Regions from separate parts of the Pseudomonas sp. NY15354 genome, predicted to be linked through region 1. Evidence: predicted binding sites of a transcription regulator. Region 1 holds the regulator's gene; each other region holds the start of a gene.
What was found. Region 1 encodes sigma-54, which starts transcription at its own class of promoters, with help from an activator protein. Its sites were predicted from a motif close to ANTGGCATNNANNTTGCTNT; they were not measured.
Positions count from the first base shown of each region.

Region 2: a site for sigma-54 is predicted at 3,336-3,355, ahead of flgB (flagellar basal body rod protein FlgB). Genes of this name have one in related genera too.
Region 3: a site for sigma-54 is predicted at 4,224-4,243, ahead of glnA (type I glutamate--ammonia ligase). Genes of this name have one in related genera too.

Region 1 is NZ_JBLUPV010000003.1:303,512-311,220, forward strand. It holds gene ACNFCH_RS05060 (ATP-binding cassette domain-containing protein) at 1-401, opposite strand, end outside; gene ACNFCH_RS05065 (KpsF/GutQ family sugar-phosphate isomerase) at 636-1,613, shown strand; gene ACNFCH_RS05070 (KdsC family phosphatase) at 1,628-2,152, shown strand; gene lptC (LPS export ABC transporter periplasmic protein LptC) at 2,161-2,733, shown strand; gene lptA (lipopolysaccharide transport periplasmic protein LptA) at 2,720-3,244, shown strand; gene lptB (LPS export ABC transporter ATP-binding protein) at 3,245-3,970, shown strand; gene ACNFCH_RS05090 (RNA polymerase factor sigma-54) at 4,129-5,622, shown strand; gene hpf (ribosome hibernation-promoting factor, HPF/YfiA family) at 5,700-6,008, shown strand; gene ptsN (PTS IIA-like nitrogen regulatory protein PtsN) at 6,021-6,485, shown strand; gene rapZ (RNase adapter RapZ) at 6,489-7,343, shown strand; gene ACNFCH_RS05110 (HPr family phosphocarrier protein) at 7,364-7,636, shown strand.
Region 2 is NZ_JBLUPV010000006.1:43,950-51,658, reverse strand. It holds gene ACNFCH_RS08355 (hypothetical protein) at 64-249, opposite strand; gene flgE (flagellar hook protein FlgE) at 323-1,684, opposite strand; gene flgD (flagellar hook assembly protein FlgD) at 1,716-2,420, opposite strand; gene flgC (flagellar basal body rod protein FlgC) at 2,436-2,879, opposite strand; gene flgB (flagellar basal body rod protein FlgB) at 2,882-3,289, opposite strand; gene cheR (protein-glutamate O-methyltransferase CheR) at 3,502-4,329, opposite strand; gene ACNFCH_RS08325 (chemotaxis protein CheV) at 4,380-5,309, opposite strand; gene flgA (flagellar basal body P-ring formation chaperone FlgA) at 5,373-6,125, shown strand; gene flgM (flagellar biosynthesis anti-sigma factor FlgM) at 6,312-6,620, shown strand; gene ACNFCH_RS08310 (flagella synthesis protein FlgN) at 6,667-7,134, shown strand; gene ACNFCH_RS08305 (flagellar brake protein) at 7,215-7,709, shown strand, end outside.
Region 3 is NZ_JBLUPV010000002.1:251,010-258,718, reverse strand. It holds gene ntrC (nitrogen regulation protein NR(I)) at 1-689, opposite strand, end outside; gene glnL (nitrogen regulation protein NR(II)) at 686-1,771, opposite strand; gene ACNFCH_RS03060 (chorismate mutase) at 2,022-2,570, opposite strand; gene glnA (type I glutamate--ammonia ligase) at 2,720-4,126, opposite strand; gene thiI (tRNA uracil 4-sulfurtransferase ThiI) at 4,618-6,072, shown strand; gene typA (translational GTPase TypA) at 6,201-7,709, shown strand, end outside.

The DNA.
Region 1 (7,709 bases):
AGGCCCACGGCCTGCAGTTTCATCAGGACGATGTCACGGATCATCTCGTCCGACAGTTGGGTATGCACCCGCAACGGGAAGGCGACGTTCTCGAACACGTCGAGATCGGTGAACAGGGCACCGCTCTGGAACAGAACACCCATCTGCTTGCGCGCATCGAACAGATCGCTGCGCGACAGGCTCGGCAGGTTCTGCCCGGCGACCCATACCTCGCCGCTGGAGGGGCGCAACTGCGCGCCCATCAGGCGCAACAGGGTTGTCTTGCCGCACCCGGAAGGCCCCATGATGCCGGTGACCTTGCCCCGTGGGATGCGTATGTCGACATTGCTGAAAATGCTGCGCGAACCGCGCTTGAAGGTAACCCCCTTCAACTCGACCGCGTAGGCGCTATCCACACTCATCTAGACTCCTTGCGATGCAGCCTCGTCTGCAATGGACGCCTACCCTCTTCATGAAGGCACACGCATCCCTGCCGGGCTGAATAGCGGCGAACTATAGCACCGCAGCAACGCCGCCCCCAAGGCCATTGCAGGGGCTGTTCAGCCCTGCGACAGCAACCCAGACAAACGAAAGATGAGGCTTTTGCACATTGCCGTTATAATCGGCACCTTTTTTACCAGACATTGCTTTCCGACATGAGCCAATCCAGCGAGCTGATCCAATCCGCCCAGCGCACCCTGCGCCTGGAACTCGAAGCCGTAGAGGGCCTTCTGCCCCGTATCGACGGCAATTTCGTCAAGGCTTGTGAGCTGATTCTGAACAGCAAAGGCCGAGTCGTCGTGCTCGGCATGGGCAAGTCGGGCCATATCGGCAACAAGATCGCCGCGACCCTTGCCAGCACCGGCACCCCAGCGTTTTTCGTGCACCCGGCCGAGGCCAGCCACGGCGACATGGGCATGATCACCCGCGACGATGTCATCCTGGCCCTGTCCAACTCCGGCAGCACCGCCGAAATCGTCACCCTGCTGCCGCTGATCAAGCGTCTGGGCATCCAGATGATCAGCCTTACCGGCAATCCGGACTCGCCCCTGGCCCAGGCCGCCGAGGTCAACCTCGACGCCAGCGTCGCCCAGGAGGCCTGCCCGCTCAACCTTGCGCCCACCTCCTCCACCACCGCTGCGCTGGTGCTGGGTGACGCCCTGGCCATCGCCCTGCTCGAGGCACGCGGCTTCACGGCCGAGGACTTCGCCTTCTCCCACCCGGGCGGTGCGCTGGGTCGTCGCCTGCTGCTGAAGGTGGAAAACGTCATGCACACCGGCGAAGCCCTGCCGATCGTGCAGCGCGGCACCTTGCTCAAGGACGCCTTGGTAGAGATGTCGCGCAAGAGCCTGGTAGGCATGACCGTGGTCCTGGAGGCCGACGGGCGACTGGCCGGTGTGTTCACCGACGGCGACCTGCGCCGCGCCCTGGAGCGCAACATCGATGTACACAAGACCATCATCGACCAGGTGATGACTGTCCACGGCAAGACCGCCCGCGCCGAGATGCTCGCCGCCGAGGCCTTGCGCATCATGGAAGACAACAAGATCAACGCGCTGGTGGTGGTCGACCAGAACGATCGCCCCACCGGGGCCTTGAACATGCACGACCTGCTGCGCGCAGGAGTGATGTGATGGAGTGCAATGCAATGAACCCGGATCTTCTGCAACGCGGCAAGGCCATCAAGCTGGCCGTGTTCGATGTCGACGGCGTGCTGACCGACGGTCGCCTGTATTTCCTCGAGGACGGCAGCGAATTCAAGACCTTCAACACCCTGGACGGCCACGGCATCAAGATGCTCATGGCGTCGGGCGTGACCACGGCGATCATCAGCGGGCGCAAGACCCCGGTGGTCGAGCGCCGCGCGAAGAACCTCGGCATCCCGCACCTGTTCCAGGGCCGCGAGGACAAACTGGTGGTGCTCGACGGCCTGCTCGCCGAACTGGGCCTAAGCTATGAACAGGTCGCCTACCTGGGCGACGACCTGCCAGACCTGCCGGTGATCCGCCGTGTAGGTCTTGGCATGGCGGTGGCCAGCGCCGCCCCGTTCGTTCGACAGCACGCCCACGGCGTGACCCAGGCCCGCGGCGGTGAAGGCGCCGCACGCGAGTTCTGTGAACTGATCATGCAGGCCCAGGGAACCCTGGACGCTGCCAACGCCAACTACCTCTAAGGCCAGACATGTTCAGCAAGAAAGCCAGAAATATCGTGCTGCTCGGTGCGATCGCCGCACTGCTGGTGGCCGTCGGCTATTGGAACATCAGCCCCGAGAGCTTCCTCGAAAAGCCGGCGGCCCAGGTCGATGAAAACGCCATCGACTACTATGCGATCAACGCCCACAGCGTGCAGTACCTGCCTGATGGCAAGGTGCAATACGAAATGACCGCCGACAAGGTCGAGCACCTCAAGGCCAGCGAGATCACCTTGGTGACCACGCCGGACCTGCACATGTACCGGGGCACCCAGTATCCCTGGCACGTGCAGAGCGTGCGCGCCGAGGTCAACCCGGACGGCAGCGAGGTCGAGCTGATCGACAAGGTCCGGGTCGCCCGCACCGATGAAAAACAGCGCGAAACGATCATCACCACCACCCGCATGACCGTCTTCCCGCAGAAGCAATATGCGCAGACCGAGCAAGCCGTTAGAATCGACGGCGCCGGTGGGACGACTACGGGCAAAGGAATGAAAGCGTATTTGAAAGACGGCAGGATGGACCTGCTGTCCAACGTAAGAGGACAGTATGAGGCTCGTTAACACCCTCCCCTTTTTGCTCAGCCTGAGCGCGGCACTGGGAAGCGCGAGCGCCTTGGCCCTGCCGAACGATCGTGACCAGCCTATCCGCATCCAGGCTGACAACGCTCACCTGGACGACAAGCAAGGCGTCGCCACCTATACCGGCGACGTGATCATCACCCAGGGCTCGATGATGATCAAAGGCAACACCGTCACCATTACCCGTGCCGCCTCCGGCGACATCGATGTGGTCACCTCGGTGGGCAACCTGGCCTATTTCGAGCAGCAGCAGAGCGCCGCCAAGCCCGACAAGATGAAGGGCTGGGGCGTGACCATCCAGTACCAGGCGCAGAAAGACATGGTGATCCTCACCGATCGCGCCAAGGTCGAAAACGAAGGCAACACCACCGAAGGCGAGAAGATCGTCTACAACACCAAGACCCAGGTGGCTACCGCCGGTCGTGGTGGCAATGTGACTTCGCCACGTCAGCGTATCGACATGGTGATCCAGCCGAAGAAGAAGGCCGAGTAAATGGCAACCCTCAAAGCCCAGCACTTGGCCAAGAGCTACAAGAGCCGCCAGGTTGTCCGCGACGTCAGCCTGTCGATCGACAGCGGTCAGATCGTCGGCCTGCTCGGCCCCAACGGCGCCGGCAAGACCACCTGCTTCTACATGATCGTAGGCCTGGTCCGCGCCGACCAGGGGCGCGTGCTGATCGACAACCTGGACGTCAGCCACCAGCCCATGCACGGTCGCGCCCGCGCCGGCATCGGTTACCTGCCCCAGGAAGCCTCGATCTTCCGCAAGCTGTCGGTGGCCGACAACATCATGGCGATCCTCGAGACCCGCAAGGAACTCGATCGTGACGGCCGGAGAAAGGAGCTGGAAAGCCTGCTGCAGGAGTTCCACATCAGCCACATCCGCGACAACCTCGGCATGAGCCTTTCCGGTGGTGAACGCCGCCGGGTCGAGATCGCCCGCGCCCTGGCCACCGCACCGAAGTTCATCCTGCTGGACGAACCCTTTGCCGGTGTCGACCCAATCTCCGTGGGCGACATCAAGCAGATCATTCACCACCTCAAGGCCAAGGGCATCGGTGTACTGATCACCGACCACAACGTCCGCGAAACCCTTGATATCTGTGAAACCGCCTACATCGTCAATGATGGTCAGCTGATCGCCGAGGGCGACGCCGAGACCATCCTGGCCAACGATCTGGTCAAGGAGGTTTACCTGGGCCACGAGTTCCGACTCTAACGGCCCGGAGTCTGCCTGGGGCACTGAAGGAAGTGATACAGTGCTCTAGGCAAACGCTACAATTTCAGGCATATAACTTGCTTAAAATTGGCGCCTCGGCGCCCTACGTGTAGTGGATGGCGCATGCGCGCCGGCGAACAAGGTATTAAGCCCCAGCCATGAAACCATCGCTCGTCCTAAAAATGGGCCAGCAACTGACGATGACCCCGCAGTTGCAACAGGCCATCCGTCTGCTCCAGCTCTCCACCCTGGACCTGCAACAGGAAATCCAGGAAGCGCTGGAGTCCAATCCGATGCTCGAACGTCAGGAAGACGGCGACGACTTCGACAACAGCGACCCGATGGCCGACAACGCCGAGAGCAAGCCCGTTGCCGAAACCCAAGAGAGCAGCTTCCAGGAGAGCACCAGCAGTGCCGAGAACCTGGAAGAAGGCGAATGGAACGAGCGCATCCCCAACGAGCTGCCCGTGGACACGGCCTGGGAAGACATCTACCAGACCAGCGCCAGCAACCTGCCCGCCAGCGATGATGACGAGTGGGACTTCACCACTCGCACCTCCATCGGCGAGAGCTTGCAGAGCCATCTTCTGTGGCAACTCAACCTGGCGCCGATGTCCGATACCGACCGGCTGATCGCCGTGACCTTGATCGACAGCATCAACGAACAGGGTTACCTGGAGGACAGCCTCGAGGAAATCTGCGCAGGCTTCGACCCCGAACTGGATATCGAACTCGACGAAGTCGAAGCGGTACTGCACCGCATTCAGCAGTTCGAACCCGCCGGCATCGGCGCCCGCAGCCTGGGTGAATGCCTGCTGCTGCAGTTGCGCCAGCTACCCGCGAACACCCCATGGATGGCCGAGGCCCAGCGCCTGGTCACCGACTTCATCGACCTGCTCGGCAGCCGCGACTACAGCCAGCTGATGCGCCGCATGAAGATCAAGGAGGACGAACTTCGCCAGGTCATCGAACTGGTGCAGAGCCTCAACCCCCGCCCCGGCTCGCAGATCGAATCCAGCGAGCCTGAATACGTGGTACCAGATGTCATCGTGCGCAAGGACAGCGACCGCTGGCTGGTCGAGCTGAACCAGGAAGCGATACCACGCCTGCGGGTCAACCCACAGTACGCCGGTTTCGTCCGCCGCGCCGACACCAGTGCCGACAACACCTTCATGCGCAACCAGTTGCAAGAGGCTCGCTGGTTCATCAAGAGCCTGCAAAGCCGCAACGAGACGCTGATGAAGGTCGCCACCCAGATCGTCGAGCACCAGCGAGGCTTCCTGGACCATGGTGACGAGGCGATGAAGCCCCTGGTGCTACACGACATCGCCGAAGCCGTGGGCATGCACGAGTCGACCATTTCCCGGGTCACCACGCAGAAATACATGCACACCCCACGTGGCATCTACGAACTGAAATACTTTTTCTCGAGCCATGTGAGCACCTCCGAAGGCGGTGAATGCTCGTCTACGGCGATCCGCGCGATCATCAAGAAACTGGTTGCGGCGGAAAATCAGAAAAAGCCATTGAGTGACAGCAAGATCGCTGGTTTACTGGAGGCACAAGGCATCCAGGTAGCCCGTCGCACCGTCGCCAAGTACCGCGAGTCCCTCGGCATCGCACCGTCGAGTGAGCGCAAGCGACTGATGTAGCCCCTGGCAGAGCCATAGCGTTTCAGTGGCAGGTGCAATACCTGCCCTTTATGCACGGGCAACAAAGGAGAAGCTGTATGCAAGTCAACATCAGTGGACAGCATGTAGAAGTCACCCAACCACTGCGCGAGTATGTCCTTGAAAAGCTCGCCCGCGTGGAGGGGCATTTCGACAAGATCACCAACGTGACGGTGATCATGAAGGTCGAAAAACTGCAGCAGAAGGTGGAGGCCACACTCCAGATTCCCGGCGGTGAAGTGGTCGCCAATGCCGAACACCAAGACATGTATGCAGCGATCGACGCCCTGGCTGACAAGCTCGACCGCCAATTGAAAAAACATAAGGAAAAACAGCAAAGCCTGCTGCAAGGTGCAGCCGCCCGCTGACCCCTCTCATCCATGATCCGACTTGAAACCATCCTGACCCCCGGCCGTTCCCTCGTGAACGTGCCGGGCGGCAGTAAAAAGCGCGTGCTCCAGGAAATCGCCACCCTGATCGCCAGGGAAGTGCCCGAACTGGAGATGGAAGACGTATTCGAAAAACTGGTTGGCCGTGAAAAGCTCGGCTCCACCGGTTTCGGCAACGGCATCGCCATCCCTCATTGCCGCCTCGAAGGTTGCACCGCACCGGTCAGCGCGCTGCTGCACCTGGATGCCCCCATCGACTATGACGCCATTGATGGCGCGCCGGTGGACCTGCTGTTCGTCCTGCTTGTGCCAGAGGCCGCCACCGACGCCCACCTTGAACTGCTGCGCCAGATCGCCAGCATGCTCGATCGCAAGGAGGTCCGCGATCGCCTGCGTGCCGCCGACAGCAGCGAGGCCCTGTACCAGGTAGTCCTGGACGCACAGAACGAGCACTGAAACATGCGCCTGATCATCGTCAGCGGCCGGTCCGGCTCCGGCAAAAGCACCGCCCTCGATGTACTGGAAGACAACGGTTACTACTGCATCGACAACCTGCCCGCCGGGCTGTTACCCCAGTTGGCAGAAAACGCACTGATCAATACCGAGCTGCTGCAACCGAAGGTGGCCGTCTCCATCGACGCCCGCAACCTGCCCAGTCATCTGACACGCTTCCCCGAACTGCTCGAGGACGCCAGGAGCCGGCACATCCAATGTGACGTGCTGTACCTGGATGCCGACGAGGAGACCCTGCTCAAGCGCTTCTCCGAAACCCGTCGTCGCCACCCGCTGACCAACGCCAATCGCTCCCTTGCTGAAGCGATTCGCGTCGAAAGCGAGCTGCTGGGCCCGATCGCCGACCTGGCCGACCTCAAGATCGACACCACCAACCTCAATCTTTACCAGTTGCGCGACGCGATCAAGCTTCGCCTGCTCAATCAACCCGAGCCCGGCACGGCGTTTCTGGTGGAGTCCTTCGGCTTCAAGCGCGGCATGCCCGTGGACGCCGACCTGGTGTTCGATGTGCGCTGCCTGCCAAACCCGTATTGGAAGCCCGAGCTGCGTGAGCACTCCGGGCTGGACCAACCCGTAATCGATTACCTGGCCGCCCAACCGGATGTCGAAGAGATGTTCCAAGACATCTCCAGCTATCTGCTCAAATGGCTGCCACGTTTCGCCGCCAGCAATCGCGCCTATGTCACCATCGCGATTGGCTGCACTGGCGGTCACCACCGCTCTGTCTACCTGACCGAGCGCCTGGGCCAGCTTTTGCAACAATCCCTGAAAAACGTCCAGGTCCGCCATCGCGACCTCTAGCCCACAGGATCCGCACCCCAATGCCCGCCCGCGAAATCACCATCATCAACAAGTTGGGCCTGCACGCCCGGGCGGCAGCCAAGTTCGTTGGCGTGGCCGGGCGCTTTCCCTGCCAGGTCAGGGTGGGACGAGCACCCGACAAAATGGTGGACGGCAAGAGCATCATGGCGGTGATGATGCTTGCAGCGGGCAAGGGCACCCAAGTGCATTTGATGACCGAGGGCGAGCAGGACAACGAGGCCATGGATGCCTTGGTCGAGTTGATCAACAACTATTTCGACGAAGGCGAGTAACCCCAGGCCAGCCGTACCTGCATAGCTCCTCCCCCAGTCATTCGACTGCAGGATCGGGCTTGCTCCGAGATGG
Region 2 (7,709 bases), on a different contig from region 1:
GGGAAGCCTTTGGAATGGGCGACGCCGGATATCCGGCGCCATCTTGCCGCTGACGGCAATCGACTACAGCTCGCGGCAACCAGCGTTGTTGTAGGGACCGGCGAAGCGCTTCCACCCCTCACCCGGCGACCACTGCGAGCACACCAGGCGGCCATCGGCCTGACTCTCCCAGCGCCACCACGGCGCCGCAGCCGCCTGGGCCTGGAGCAGGCACAGCGCTGCGGCGAGCGTCACGATCCACTTCTTCATGAGCCTTTCCTCGAAAACGACGAACCCCTTTACCAGGAAAGGGGTTCGCGCACACCCGACCGACCAGCGACCATCAGGTCATCTGGATGATGGTCTGCATGATGGTGCTTTCGGTAGAGATGGTCTTGGCGTTGGCCTGGTAGTTGCTCTGCGCCTTGATCAGCTCGACCAGCTCCTGGGTCAGGTTGACGTTGGAAGCTTCCAGCGAGTTGGACTCAACGCTACCCAAGGTACCGGTCTTGGGCGCATCGATGCCTGGAATGCCGGACGAGAAGGTTTCAGTCCAGCGGGTACCACCGATCTGCTGCAGGCCCTGCTCATTGGCGAAGCTGGCAACAGCCACCTGGCCGATGGCGCGGGACTGTTGGTTGCTGAAGCTGGCGAACATCACACCGGTGGAGTCGATGCTCAGGCTCGACAGGATGCCAGTGGCGTAACCGTCCTGGGACTGCGACATGCGCGCGGTTTCGGTGTTGTAGGAAGTGGTGCTGTTCATCGACAGACGCATGCCACCGGCGTTGCCCGCCGCGCCATTGGCCGCCCAGTTACCGGCCGCATTCTTCGCCGCCGGAATCCAGCCAGTCATGGTGAAGGTGTTGTTGCTGACGGTGAACGACGAGCCAGCCGGCAGGCCGGTGTTGTTGGCCGTCATCGCATTGACCGAACCGTCGCTATTGAAGCTGATGGTACCGCTCAGCGGGGTGGTGCTGGCCGGATCGAACGGGTTGCGACCATCGACCAGGGTGTACATGGTCCACTGGTTGGTGCCGGTCTTGCGATAGAACTGCTCCATGGTGTGTTCGTTGCCCTGACTGTCGTACACCTTGGTCGGGAACGACTTGGTGTAGGTGGTTTCGTCAGCAGGGTCGAACGGCTTGTTCGGTACCATTACAGGCGGGACGCTGTTGTCCGGAACCTGCAAAGGAATATCGGCAGCCGAGGAGTTGAGGTTGATACCCTGGTCGATCAGGGACGTGGCCTTCGGCGCCAGCGCGGAGGTGTCGATCTGCAGGTCGGTCAGCACGCCCTTCTGGATCTTGCCGGTCGAGTCGGCGGCGTAGCCTTGCAGGCGCAGGCCGTCCGAGGTGACCACGTAGTTGTCCTTGTTGGTCTGGAAGGCACCGGCACGGGTGTAGACCATCGAGCCGTTGTCGGACAGCACGAAGAAGCCCTGCCCCTGGATACCCATGTCCAACACGTTACCGGTGTTGTTGATGTCACCCTGGCTGAACTGCTGGGAAACCGCCGCCAGACGCACACCATTACCCACCTGGTTCTTGCCGACACCCAGACGGTTGGCGCCTGCGTAGACGTCCGCGAACTCGGCGCGCGACGACTTGAAGCCAACGGTGTTGACGTTGGCAATGTTGTTACCGGTGACATCCAGCTGCTTGTTGGCAGCGTACAGACCACTAAGACCGATGTTGAAAGACATGAATTCGCTCCTTGTGCCGCTCTAGCCGGCCTTAGATACCAATGGTTTGCACGCTGGACAGAGAAACTTTCCCGAGCCCTGCAAGGTTGAGCATCATCTCGCCATTGGGGTTGATGCTGACGCTGGTGACCTTGGCCGGCAGCAGGGTGTACATCTGCGTCGACTTGCCATCGACCATGGTGGTCGCCGAGAAGCTGTAGGTGCCCGGGTCGACCTTTTCACCCTTGTCGTTGGTGCCATCCCAGATGAAGTCGGCGTAACCGGCTTTCTGCTGGCCCAACTCGATGGTCTTGATGGTGTTGCCGTCTTTATCCTTGATGGTGATCTTCGCCTCGCTGATACCCTGCGGGACGATGAACTGGCCATTGAAGCTCTGGGTGGTATCAACCACCGCCTTGTCGTTCTGCACGATCACCGAGCGCCCCACCAGCGACGAGGCCTGCAGGGCCTGGGACGAGCCCATGGCACCGGCAATCGAATTGACCGTGCTGTTGAGGGTGGTGATGCCTTCCAGGCTGCTGAACTGCGCCAACTGAGCGACGAACTCGCTGTTGTCCTGCGGGTCGAGCGGGTTCTGGTGCTGCATCTGGGTGACCAGCAACTGCAGGAACGCATCCTTGCCCAGGGCGTTCTTGTCGGTGTTCTCGGTCGTAGGCTTCTTGGTGGTGCCGGTACTGACACCCGACGCCGATAGGACGTCGTTGAGGTTCACACCGCTGGTGCTGTTGACTGCCATGATCCTGACTCCTTATCACTGACCGAGGGTCAGCACCTTCTGCATCATGGTCTTGGCGGTGTTCATCAGCTCGGCGTTGGTCTGGAACGCACGGCTGGCGGAGATCATGTCGGCCATCTCCTCCACCACATTGACATTGGGGTAGTAGACGTAACCGTCCTTGTTCGCCGCCGGATGGTTAGGCTCGTAGCGCGCCTCAAGGTTGCTCTGATCCTCGACGATACCCATCACCTGCACACCCTGCCCCGCCTCGCCCTGGTCCTGGAACAGCGACTGTCCGGCGCCGTTCTGGGCCTGCTGGAACGTGGTGGCGAATACCGGATGGCGCGCGCGATAGGTCTGGTCGATGCTCGAGGAAACGGTCTCGGCGTTGGCGATGTTGGAGGCGACGGTATTGAGGCGAGTGTTCTGCGCGCTCATGCCGCTACCGGCAATATTGAAGACACTGGCAAGGGACATGGTCACTCTCCACGCAGGGCCGAAACCAGCCCTTTGAATTTGCTGTTGAGCAGGGTGAAGCTGGCCTGGAAGCCGATGGCGTTCTCTGCGTAGTTGGACTGCTCGATCTGGGCGTCCACGGTGTTCTGGTCGATCGACGGCTGCATCGGCGTACGGTACTTGAGGGTATCGTCGCCCATGGCCAGGCCTTCGGCCTCGATGTGGCGGTTATTGGTGCGATCCAGGGCAATGCGCCCCTTCTGCTGCTTGTCGGCTTCAGCGGCAAGCACCGCCGAGAAATCCATGTCACGCGCCTTGTAGTTGGGCGTGTCGGCGTTGGCGATGTTGTTGGCCAGCACCTCGGCGCGCTGGGCGCGGAAGCTCAATGCCTGCTCATGGATGCCGAGCGCCTTGTCGAAGCTGATGCTCATGTCTGGGAAACCTTCGAAGGTTGACCGGAAGAATCGTGAGCAAGCTTGAGCAAGGTTTGTGCCAAGCGAGAAAGCCCCAGTAAAACCGGGCATTAAGGCATTGCTTGTCGGCGGCAATGCCAGAAAAGCGGCAATGGTTTACCGCTTGGCGTCAGCAAAGCGGCAATGGGTAGCGGCAAAAAAAGGGGCCGCGAAGCGACCCCTGTCTGGGTTTATTTAGCCTGGTAGATGATCCCCGGACTGCACTGGACCATCTGGTAGTGATCCGGCAACCCGTTGAGCGCCTCGGACGCGCCAAGGAACAGATACCCGCCCGGCTTGAGCGTGCTGTGGATGCGCATGAGGATGTCCTTCTTGACCTGGGCCGAGAAGTAGATCAGCACGTTGCGGCAGAACACGATGTCGAACTTGCCCAGTGCGGCATAGCTGTCGAGCAGGTTGAAGGAGCGGAACTCGACCCGGCTGCGGATCGGCGCCTTCACTGCCCAGCGGCCCGGCCCTTTGGTATCGAAATAGCGCTGCAGGCGCTCCTGGGACAAGCCACGACCAATGGCCAGGCTGTCGTATTCACCGGTCTTGCAGTTGGTCAGCATCGACCCGGACAGGTCGGTGGCAACGATTTGCGCCCCCATCTTCAACTGCCCCAGGTTGCTGCGCTCGAACTCGTCGATGGCCATGGAGATCGAGTACGGCTCCTGCCCCGAGGAGCACGCAGCCGACCAGATACGCAGGCGTTGGCCCGGGTTGTTCTTGATGAACTCCGGAATCACCTTGTTCTTGAGCACTTCGAACGGATAGGTGTCGCGGAACCACAGGGTTTCGTTGGTCGTCATCGCGTCAACCACCTGCTCGCGCAACCCGCTGCGCGGCTGGCTCTGGATACGCTGCACCAACTCACCGAGCGACTTGATGCCCTGCTGCTCCATCAGCTTGTTGAGACGGCTGGAGACCAGGTATTGCTTATTCTCGCCCAGCAGGATGCCACAGGCTTTCTCCAGGAAGACCCGGAACTGTTCAAAATCCAAATTACCCGTAGACAATGCTGCCGCCTCTTTCAAATCCCTGGTGCCAGGAGTTGCCCCTGGCCGTTTCAATGCGTCGCCTTGATCCGGTCGACCACCCGCTGGGCCAGGTCGTCCGGCTTGAACTTGGCCAGGAAGTCGTCGGCGCCGACTTTCTTGACCATGGCCTGGTTGAAGACCCCGGACAACGAAGTATGCAGGAGGATGTGCAGGTTTTGCATGCGTGGATCGCTGCGTATCTCCGCGGTCAGGGTATAGCCATCCATCTCCGGCATCTCGATGTCGGAGATCATCATCAGGAATTCCTCTTCCGGACGCTTGCCCTCATCCACCAGCTTGTTCAGGTAGTCCAGCGCCTGACGGCCATCGTTGAGCGCCACCACCTCCACACCCACCGACTGCAGGCAACGGCTGACCTGTTTGCGCGCCACCGACGAATCATCGACGGTCAACACGCGCAGCATCATTGCCTTGTCCTGAACCTCGGCATCGACCACGCCCTGTGACACTTCCTCGGAAGATGGCGACACTTCGGCGAGGACTTTCTCCACGTCGATGACCTCCACCATCCGACCATCCACACGCGTGACGGCGGTCAGGTAGTGGTCACGACCGGTTCCCTTGGGTGGCGGATGGATCTCTTCCCAGTTCATGTTGACGATGCGCTCGACCGAATGCACCAAAAAGCCCTGGGTCTTGGTGTTGTACTCGGTGATGATCACGAAGCTGTTACGTGTTTCTTCCCGCAGCCCCGGCAAGCCGGTGGCCATCGACAAGTCCAGGATAGGGATGGTCGCACCGCGAATGTTGGCCACTCCACGCACCACCGGGTGGGACTTGGGCAACAAAGTCAGCTCCGGGCACTGCAGGACTTCCCGAACCTTGAACACGTTGATGCCATAGAGCTGCTCGCCATTGAGGCGGAACAGCAACAGCTCCAGGCGATTCTGCCCCACCAGTTGCGTGCGCTGGTTGACCGAATCCATGACTCCAGCCATGCCAGACTCCTCTAGTTTTCGCCCATGTACCGAGTCGGCACGGGCTTTGCTTTTTTGAGCGCCATGTACACGAAAACGACATTTTCCCGACGCCTGAAGCGCCTGATGACCGGCTTGATGATGGCGCTATGCCTGCTGGCACCCGGCATACGCGTGCTGGCCGATGCGGTTACCTTGCCTGAACAACTTATCGGCGTCACCCAGGGGTTTCTTGAATTCACCGTGGAGGATTATCTGGCCACCAGCCAGACCACCGGTCGCTACGAGATCCAGGTCAACCCGCTCGACCCGCGCCTGCGCATGCCTCTGTGCAGCCAGCAGCTGGACGCCTCGCTGGAAAGCCCGGCGCAGCCATTGGGAAGGGTCACGGTACGGGTACGCTGCGCCGGCAGTGCGCCTTGGACCGTGTTCGTCCCGGCCCAGGTAAAGCTGTTTCGCGAAGTGGTGGTCATGACCCGCCCGCTCAGGCGCGAGAGCGTGATCGGCGAAGGCGACGTGAGTCTGCGCGAACGGGACGTGGGCACGCTCAACCAGGGCTTTCTCACCGACCTGGAACAGGCCGTGGGCATGAAGCTGCTGCGTCCGACCGTGCTCGACCAGGTCCTGACGCCCCAGCATCTGGAACAGGCCGAGGTGGTGCGCAAGGGCGATCACGTGGTGATCACGGCCCGCAGCGGCAGCCTGAGCGTGCGCATGCCGGGCGAGGCTTTGAGCAAAGGTGGGCTGTCCGAGCAGATTCGCGTGCGTAACCTGAATTCCAAGCGGGTGGTCAAGGCACGGGTGACCGGGCCTGGGCAGGTCGAAGTGGCCATGTAAGGTATGCGAGGACTTCGGCCAGGCGGGACAGGATAAAAACTAGCGACAGGGAACGGGTTTTCCTAAACTGTGTCAGAAAACGGGTCATGCGCGCTTGCCGACAGGCGGCGATACATTCGTGCCTAAAGTTTTTTTCGGGTTGGCCGAAAACAGGGCAAGCGTCCAAATTCCCAGAGGTTTCTGATCATGGTCATCGACTTCAGTCGTTTGAATAATTCTCCGTCCGTCACGGGCGGCGTTCGCAGCAACACCGCGACCGGTAACGCCCCGAAAGCCGGCGAAACCAGCGAAGCGCCACAACCTGCCAGCGGAGAAGCGGTACACCTCAGCCAAGAGGCCCAGCAGTTGCAGAAGATCAGCGACAAGCTGCGCGACCAGCCAGAAGTCAACAGCGCCCGTGTGGCCCAGTTGAAACAGGCGATCGCCGATGGCAGCTATCAGGTCGATGCCGGCCGGGTCGCCAGCAAACTGCTTGATTTCGAAGCCCAGCGCTAACCCTCCGGGGCGCTGACTTCAAGGACGCAAAAACCAAGAGCCAGCCATGCACGACACCACTTTGCTGCAACTGATCGAAGACGACATCGCGCCAACGCAGGAACTGCTCGAACTGCTTCAGAAAGAAGCTGTCGCCCTGCACGGCCGGGACATGCTGGTGCTGGAGAACATCCTGGCACGCAAGCAGTCCCTGATCGTCCTGCTCGAGCAGCAAGGCATGCGGCGCAACCAACTGCTTGTCGGCCTCGGTTTTTCCGCCGACCGTGCCGGCGTGCAAGCGCTGGCGGCGCAATCCTCCCTGGACGAGATCATGCTGCAACAGCTCGATGCCCTCACCCAATTGATGGATGCCTGCCAGAAGGTCAACGAGACCAACGGCCGGATCATCCAGTTGCAGCAACACGCCACGGCCAACCAGATCAGAATCCTCATGGGTGGCGACTCTCCGTCGCTCTATGACAGCCGCGGCGCCACCTCGCCCATGGCCAAGGCCCGCGCCATCAGCCAAGTGTGATTATTTCTATCAAGGCACGGAACATACTGGCAAAATGCCGTTACTTGCGTGTGTCGTTTTTGCCTGGAGATTGATTACCCGTGTTCAATGCATCCGATGCTCCCCAGCCGCCCAAGGTGCTCACCACGCCCTTGGAGATCGCAGCCAACCTGCGCCAATTGCTGGATAGCCACGATCCGCTGATCATCACCTTCCCTGAGCGCAGCCAGCGTTTCCAAAGCTACGTCGTGCATGTGGACCGTGACGCCAACACCGTGGCGCTGGACGAGATGATTCCGCGCGATGGCGAAAAGTTCATCGAGAACGGCGAACCCTTCCGCATCGAAGGCTTCCATGACGGCGTGCGCATCGCCTGGGAATGCAACACCGCGACCACCATCACCGAAATCGATGGCCATCGCTGCTACCGTGCTCCCCTGCCGACCGAGATGACCTATCACCAGCGCCGCAATGCCTTCCGCGCCGCGCTCAAGCTGTCGCAGCTGGTCGATATCGTCCTTGACGGTGAACGGCTCAAGGGCAAGGGCGCCCTGCGTGGCAAGTTGCTGGACATCTCCGCCACCGGCTGCAAGCTG
Region 3 (7,709 bases), on a different contig from region 1:
TCGAAGCGGCCGCGGCGCAGGTTGGCGGCCCCGGTGAAAGCGCCTTTCTCGTGACCGAACAGCTCGGATTCCATCAGGTCCTTGGGAATCGCCGCCATGTTCAGGGCAATGAACGGTGACGCTGCTCGTGGGCTGTGGCGGTGCAGGGCATGGGCCACCAACTCCTTGCCGGTACCGGACTCACCGTTGATCAGCACGGTGATGTTGGAGTGGCTGAGCCGGCCGATCGCGCGGAACACCTCCTGCATCGCTGGCGCCTCGCCGATGATTTCCGGGGTGCGGGCCAGGCTCGCCGGCACGTCGAGCGCTTGTTGCTCCTGGGCGTGCTGATTGGCGCGTTTGACCAGCGACACCGCATCGTCCACGTCGAACGGCTTGGGCAGGTATTCGAAGGCGCCGCCCTGGTAGGAGGCCACGGCACTGTCCAGGTCGGAGTGGGCGGTCATGATGATGACTGGCAGGCGCGGGTGCTGTTCGCGGATTTGCGCCAGCAGGTCCAGGCCGCTGGTGCCGGGCATGCGGATGTCGGAGATGATCACGTCCGGTTGCTGGCGGGCCAGGCGGCCCATGACGCCGTCGGCGCTGTCGAAGCTTTGGGTGGTCATGCCTTCCTGTTGCAGGGCTTTTTCCAGGACCCAGCGGATGGAGCGATCATCATCGACGATCCAGACGGTTTCACTTCGGCTCATGAGGCGGTGGCTCCTTGTTCCAAGGGCAGGTAGATCGAGAAGGTGGTGTGGCCGGGGTGGCTGTCACATTCGATCAGGCCTTGGTGCTGGCTGATGATGTTCTGAGTGATGGCCAGGCCCAGCCCGGTGCCGTCTGGGCGGCCGCTGACCATGGGATAGAAGAGGGTGTCCTGCAGTTGTGCGGGGATACCAGGGCCGTTGTCGGTGATCTCGACCCGGGCCACCAGGCGATGGCGCACATGGCCAATGGTGAACTGGCGCACCGCGCGGCTGCGCAGGGTGATGCGGCCCAGGCGCAGGTCGTTCTGCCCGGCGATCGCCTGCATGGCGTTGCGCACGATGTTGAGGACCGCCTGGATCATCTGCTCGCGATCGATCAGCACGTCCGGCAGGCTCGGGTCGTAGTCGCGCACCAGCGTGACGCCGCCCTGGCTTTCGGCTTCCACCAGGCTGCAGACCCGCTCCAGCACTTCGTGGATATTGGTCATGGCCAGCGATGGCAGCTTGTTCGAACCGAGCATGCGGTCGACGAGGTTTCGCAGGCGGTCGGCCTCCTCGATGATCACATTGGTGTAGTCCCGCAGCTCCTCATGAGGCAGCTCCCGTGCCAGCAGTTGCGCAGCGCCACGGATACCGCCCAAGGGGTTCTTGATTTCGTGGGCCAGGCCGCGCACCAGCAGCTTGGTGGTTTCCTGCTTGCTCAGCTGGGCTTCTTCCTTGGTGATGCGCAGCAGGCGGTCTCGGGGGTGTACCTCCAGCAGCAGCAAGGTTTGGCCTTGGTGCAGGATCGGCGTCACGGCATAGTCCACGGTGATGCTCTGGCCGGTCAGCGAGGTCAACTGCGCTTCGCGTTTGGTGAACGGGTGCGCCTGCTCCACCGCCAGACGCAGGGAATTGAGCGCTTCGGCCGACTCGGTGAACAACTCGCTGATGAACTGCCCGTGGCTGCGCTGACCACTGACCGCCAATAGCATCTCCGCGGCAGGGTTCATGTATTCAAGGCGCAGCTCGGCGTTGAGCAGCAACGTGGCGGTGGTCAGGTTGTCCAGAAGCAGACGGTGCTGTGCGTCGCTGATGGTCATAAGGCGTCGTTGACCTCTTTTGGCACATGGGGCGTCTCAGGGGCTATTGCTGGGCACGCCTGAAACGCTTGATGCTGGAAAAATGCAAGAAACAAACCAAGGCTCCGAAAAGAAGCGGATTTTCCCGAAAAAGGTCTGGAATCGAGCAGATTCCGAATAGAAAACCCTGATTCAGCGGTGCTTGTGACCTTTATTGGTGTGTAAGGTCAGGCGTCGCTCCGCGCGATGCACCAATATAGAGCATAGGTCCTTACAGCCCCGCGCACAGCTGGGTGGTGGCGCGAACCAAGGCCAGGTGGCGCTTGGCATCGGGGGCGCGCTGGGCGAGGGCGTCGGCCAACTGCTGGGAGCACTGCGGGGAGCGCTTGCGATCGAACTGGGCGAGGTCGAGCAGCAGCAGGTTTTGCAGTTGATCCAATTGTGGCCTTATCTGTGTGGCCAGGTCGCGACGTGGCGTATCAGGCGCTTGGCGTTGCCGGTGCCAGTCATTCAAGAAGTGGTATTGCAGCAGCTTGTTGGCCTCGATCTGGTCGGCGAAGAATGCTTCGGCGCGTGCGGCGTCAAGCCCATAGTCGGCCGCGCTCTGGCGAACACGTGTCAGCACCTCGCGCTCGCGCTGGGGTGCCTGTACCGACTGGTGTGTATCCCACTTGTGCAGGGCCACGGCTTCGGCGATGTCGAGCCGCTGTTCGATGCCATCGAGCAGGCGGGTGAGCGGGGATACCGCCGTGTTGGGGGTTGCGCACCCAGCCAGGCATAGGCCCAGGGCGGTGACAAGTGTCAGGGGGTTCAGGCGCATGATCGTCTCCATGAAATGAGACTCGAGTGTGGCCAATGCGAAACGAGCAGACAGGTAGGGCGCGCCTGAAATCACTGTGCGTAAAAACAGAAACGGCCTCATGACGAGGCCGTTTCTATTGATGAGTCCGGCGCTAGGCGCCGATCAGATCAGCAGCTGTAGTACAGCTCGTATTCCAGCGGGTGAACGAAGGTACGGACTTTGATCTCTTCTTCGCTCTTCAGCTCGATGAAGGCATCGATGAAGTCGTCGGAGAACACGCCGCCCTTGGTCAGGAACGCACGGCCTTTGTCCAGCTCTTCCAGGGCTTCCTTCAGGCTACCGCAAACCTGTGGGATGTCCTTGGCCTCTTCAGGCGGCAGGTCGTACAGGTTCTTGTCGGCAGCATCGCCTGGGTGGATCTTGTTCTGGATACCGTCCAGGCCCGCCATCAGCAGGGCTGCGAAGGCCAGGTACGGGTTGGCCGATGGATCCGGGAAGCGTGCTTCGATACGGCGGGCTTTCGGGCTACCGACGTAAGGAATACGGATCGAGGCGGAACGGTTGCGAGCCGAGTAGGCCAGCATGACCGGGGCTTCGAAGCCCGGGACCAGACGCTTGTAGGAGTTGGTCGACGGGTTGGTGAAGCCGTTCAGGGCCTTACCGTGCTTGATGATACCGCCGATGAAGTACAGGGCGGTGTCGGACAGGCCGGCATAGCCTTCGCCGGAGAAGGTGTTCTTGCCGTCTTTCCAGATCGACATGTGCACGTGCATGCCCGAGCCGTTGTCGCCGTACAGTGGCTTCGGCATGAAGGTGGCGGTACGGCCGTAGGCGTCGGCAACGTTGTGCACGACGTATTTCAGGGCCTGTACTTCGTCAGCCTTCTTCACCAGGGTGTTGAACTTGACGCCGATTTCGTTCTGGCCGGCAGTCGCCACTTCGTGGTGGTGAACTTCGACGGTCTGACCCATTTCCTCCAGTGCGTTGCACATGGCGGTACGGATTTCGTGGTCGTGGTCGAACGGCGGAACCGGGAAGTAGCCGCCTTTCACGCCTGGACGGTGGCCTTTGTTGCCGCCTTCCACGTCAGCGTCGGTCATCCACGAGCCTTGCTCGGAGAAGATCTTGAACATCGAGCCGGAGATGTCCGACTTGAACTTCACTTCGTCGAAGATGAAGAACTCTGGCTCAGGGCCAGCGAATACGGTGTCACCGATGCCGGTGCTCTTGAGGTACTCTTCGGCGCGCTTGGCGATCGCACGTGGGTCGCGATCGTAGCCCTGCATGCTCGATGGGTCGACGATGTCGCAGGTGATGATCAGGGTCGGCTCTTCGGTGAACGGGTCCAGGACCGCGGTGTCGTCGACCGGCATCAGGATCATGTCGGAGGCTTCGATACCTTTCCAGCCAGCGATGGAGGAACCGTCGAACATCTTGCCGACTTCGAAGAAGTCGTCTTCCAGCGCATCACGCGACGGCATGGTCACGTGGTGCTGAACGCCTTTGGTGTCCGTGAAACGCAGATCAATCCACTTGACGTCATGATCTTTGATGAGTTGAACCGACTTCGACATAGTGTCCTCCGGATGGTCTAGGGCGCGGTGGGCCGCTGCCCTGGAAAAAGGGTGTCGCTGGGCGCGGATAGTCGGCCAAGCTTGCCTGCCTCACAAGAGAGCAAATTGCATGCCAGTGCCCGAAAATGGCGAGGGCGGGACAAAAGGGGGCGGTTACGTGCAATTCAGGGATGAGGCAAGGCGAAAAATGCACTCTTGAGAGGCATGATTTTAGGTGTGCGCACCAAATTAGTGCGAGGCATGAGTGTCGTGATTTCCTTGAGGCGCTTTTCGTGGATGAGCCCCTCCTGCAGGGATCGCGCAACGCTGAAAATATGTGCTGACCCCTGTGGAAGCGGGTTTACCCGCGAAAGGGCCGGTGCAGGCAGCGCAAAACGCGCCTTCGGCATTTATCTCAAAGCTTCTGATCAAAAGTTGCTCAAAGCTTGAGCAATTTCCGCTATAATTCGCGCCCCTCATTTTCGGCAGGCCCTGTGCGCGCTGTTAAACCAATGAAACTTATCGTCAAAGTCTTCCCAGAGATCACCATCAAGAGCCGGCCGGTGCGCAAGCGTTTCATTCGCCAGCTCGGCAAGAACATCCGCGTCGTGCTCAAGGATCTGGATCCTGAGCTCGCGGTCGATGGCGTCTGGGACAATCTCGAGGTGGTCACCCGCGTCGAGGACGAGAAGATCCAGCGCGAGATGATCGAGCGCCTGACCTGCACGCCGGGTATCACCCATTTCCTGCAGGTCGAGGAGTATCCGCTGGGCGACTTCGACGACATCGTCGCCAAGTGCAAGCACCACTTCGGCCACCTGCTGGCCGGCAAGCGCTTCGCCGTACGTTGCAAGCGCGGCGGCCACCATGACTTCACCTCGATGGACGTCGACCGTTACGTCGGCAGCCAGCTGCGCCAGCAGTGCGGCGCCACCGGTATCGACCTCAAGACCCCGGAAGTCCTGGTGCGCATCGAGATCCGCGACCAGCGCCTGTATGTCATCCATAACCAGCACCAAGGCATCGGCGGTTACCCGCTGGGTGCCCTGGAGCAGACCCTGGTGCTGATGTCCGGTGGCTTCGACTCCACCGTGGCGGCCTACCAGATGATGCGCCGTGGCCTGATGACCCACTTCTGCTTCTTCAACCTCGGCGGCCGTGCCCACGAGCTGGGCGTGATGGAAGTTGCCCACTACCTGTGGAAGAAGTTCGGCAGCAGCCAGCGCGTGCTGTTCATCAGCGTGCCGTTCGAGGAAGTGGTCGGCGAGATCCTGAACAAGGTCGACAACAGCTACATGGGCGTGACCCTCAAGCGCATGATGCTGCGCGCCGCTGCGCGCATGGCCGACCGCCTGGAGATCGAGGCGCTGGTCACCGGCGAGGCGATCTCCCAGGTGTCCAGCCAGACCCTGCCGAACCTGTCGATCATCGATTCGGCCACCGACAAGCTCGTGCTGCGCCCGCTGCTGGCCAGCCACAAGCAGGACATCATCGACACCGCCTATCAGATCGGCACCGCCGAGTTCGCCAAGCACATGCCTGAATACTGCGGCGTGATCTCGGTGAACCCGACCACCCATGCCAAGCGCCACCGCATGGAGCACGAAGAGAAGCAGTTCGACATGGCGGTGCTTGAGCGTGCCCTGGAGCGCGCCAAGTTCATCTCGATCGACCACGTCATCGACGAGCTGGGCAAGGACATCGAAATCGAGGAAGTGGCCCAAGCCCTGCCCGGCCAGATCGTCCTCGACATTCGTCACCCCGATGCCCAGGAAGACGAACCCCTGGTGATCGATGGCGTCGAAGTCCAGGCCATGCCGTTCTACGCGATCAACAGCAAGTTCAAGCATCTGGATGCCAGCCGCCAGTACCTGCTGTATTGCGACAAGGGTGTGATGAGCCGTTTGCACGCACACCACCTGCTCAGTGAGGGACATGCCAATGTGCGTGTTTATCGTCCGACATAAGACGCCAGGGCTGTATGGCGGCAGCATCCGCCATCGCCCTCCCGACCCTCGGGCCCGCTGAGCCGCAAACCGTACATATTCGCCGCCTACACTGGGCGGCAACCGAATCCTCTGATCGAGATACAGTTGTGATCGAAAATCTGCGTAACATCGCCATCATCGCCCACGTTGACCATGGTAAAACCACCCTGGTCGACAAACTCCTGCGCCAGTCCGGCACCCTGGAGCGTAACGAGCTCAACGACGAGCGCGTGATGGACTCCAACGACCAGGAAAAAGAGCGCGGCATTACCATCCTGGCGAAAAACACCGCCATCCGTTGGAACGACTACCGCATCAACATCGTCGACACCCCCGGCCACGCCGACTTCGGTGGCGAGGTTGAGCGCGTGATGTCGATGGTCGACTCCGTGCTGCTGCTGGTCGACGCCCAAGACGGCCCGATGCCGCAAACCCGCTTCGTGACCAAGAAGGCTTTCGAAGCCGGTCTGAAGCCGATCGTCGTGATCAACAAGGTCGACCGTCCGGGCGCGCGTCCTGACTGGGTTCTGGACCAGATCTTCGACCTGTTCGACAACCTGGGCGCCACCGACGACCAGCTGGACTTCCAGGTGGTCTACGCCTCGGCCCTGAACGGCATCGCCGGTCTGGACCACACCGACATGGCCGAAGACATGACCCCGCTGTACCAGGCCATCGTCGACCACGTGCCGGCACCGACCGTTGACGTCGACGGCCCGTTCCAGATGCAGATCTCCGCACTGGACTACAACAGCTTCCTGGGTGTTATCGGCGTTGGTCGTATCGCCCGTGGCCGCGTCAAGCCGAACACCCCGGTCGTCGCCATCGACACCGAAGGCAAGAAGCGCAACGGCCGTATCCTCAAGCTGATGGGTCACCACGGCCTGCACCGCGTTGACGTCGAAGAAGCCACCGCTGGCGATATCGTCTGCATCAGTGGCTTCGACGAGCTGTTCATCTCCGACACCCTGTGCGATATGAACAACGTCGAAGCGATGAAGCCGCTGACCGTCGACGAGCCGACCGTTTCGATGACCTTCCAGGTCAACGACTCGCCGTTCTGCGGCAAGGAAGGCAAGTTCGTCACCAGCCGTAACATCAAAGAGCGTCTGGACAAAGAGCTGCTGTACAACGTTGCCCTGCGCGTTGAAGAAGGCGACTCGGCCGACAAGTTCAAGGTTTCCGGTCGTGGTGAGCTGCACCTGTCGGTTCTGATCGAAACCATGCGTCGTGAAGGCTTCGAAATGGCCGTAGGCCGTCCTGAAGTGATCATCCGCGAAGTCAACGGCGTCAAGCAGGAGCCGTTCGAGAACGTCACCATCGACATCCCTGAAGAATCCCAGGGCAAGGTCATGGAAGAGATGGGTCTGCGTAAGGGCGACCTGACCAACATGGCGCCGGATGGTAAGGGCCGTGTGCGTCTGGAGTACAACGTTCCGGCCCGTGGCCTGATCGGTTTCCGTAACCAGTTCCTGACCCTGACCAACGGCGCGGGCATCCTGACCTCGATCTTCGATCGTTACGACACCATGAAGCCAGGCACCATGTCCGGCCGTCTGAACGGTGTTCTGGTTTCGATCGAGACCGGCAAGGCCCTGACCTACTCGCTGGAAACC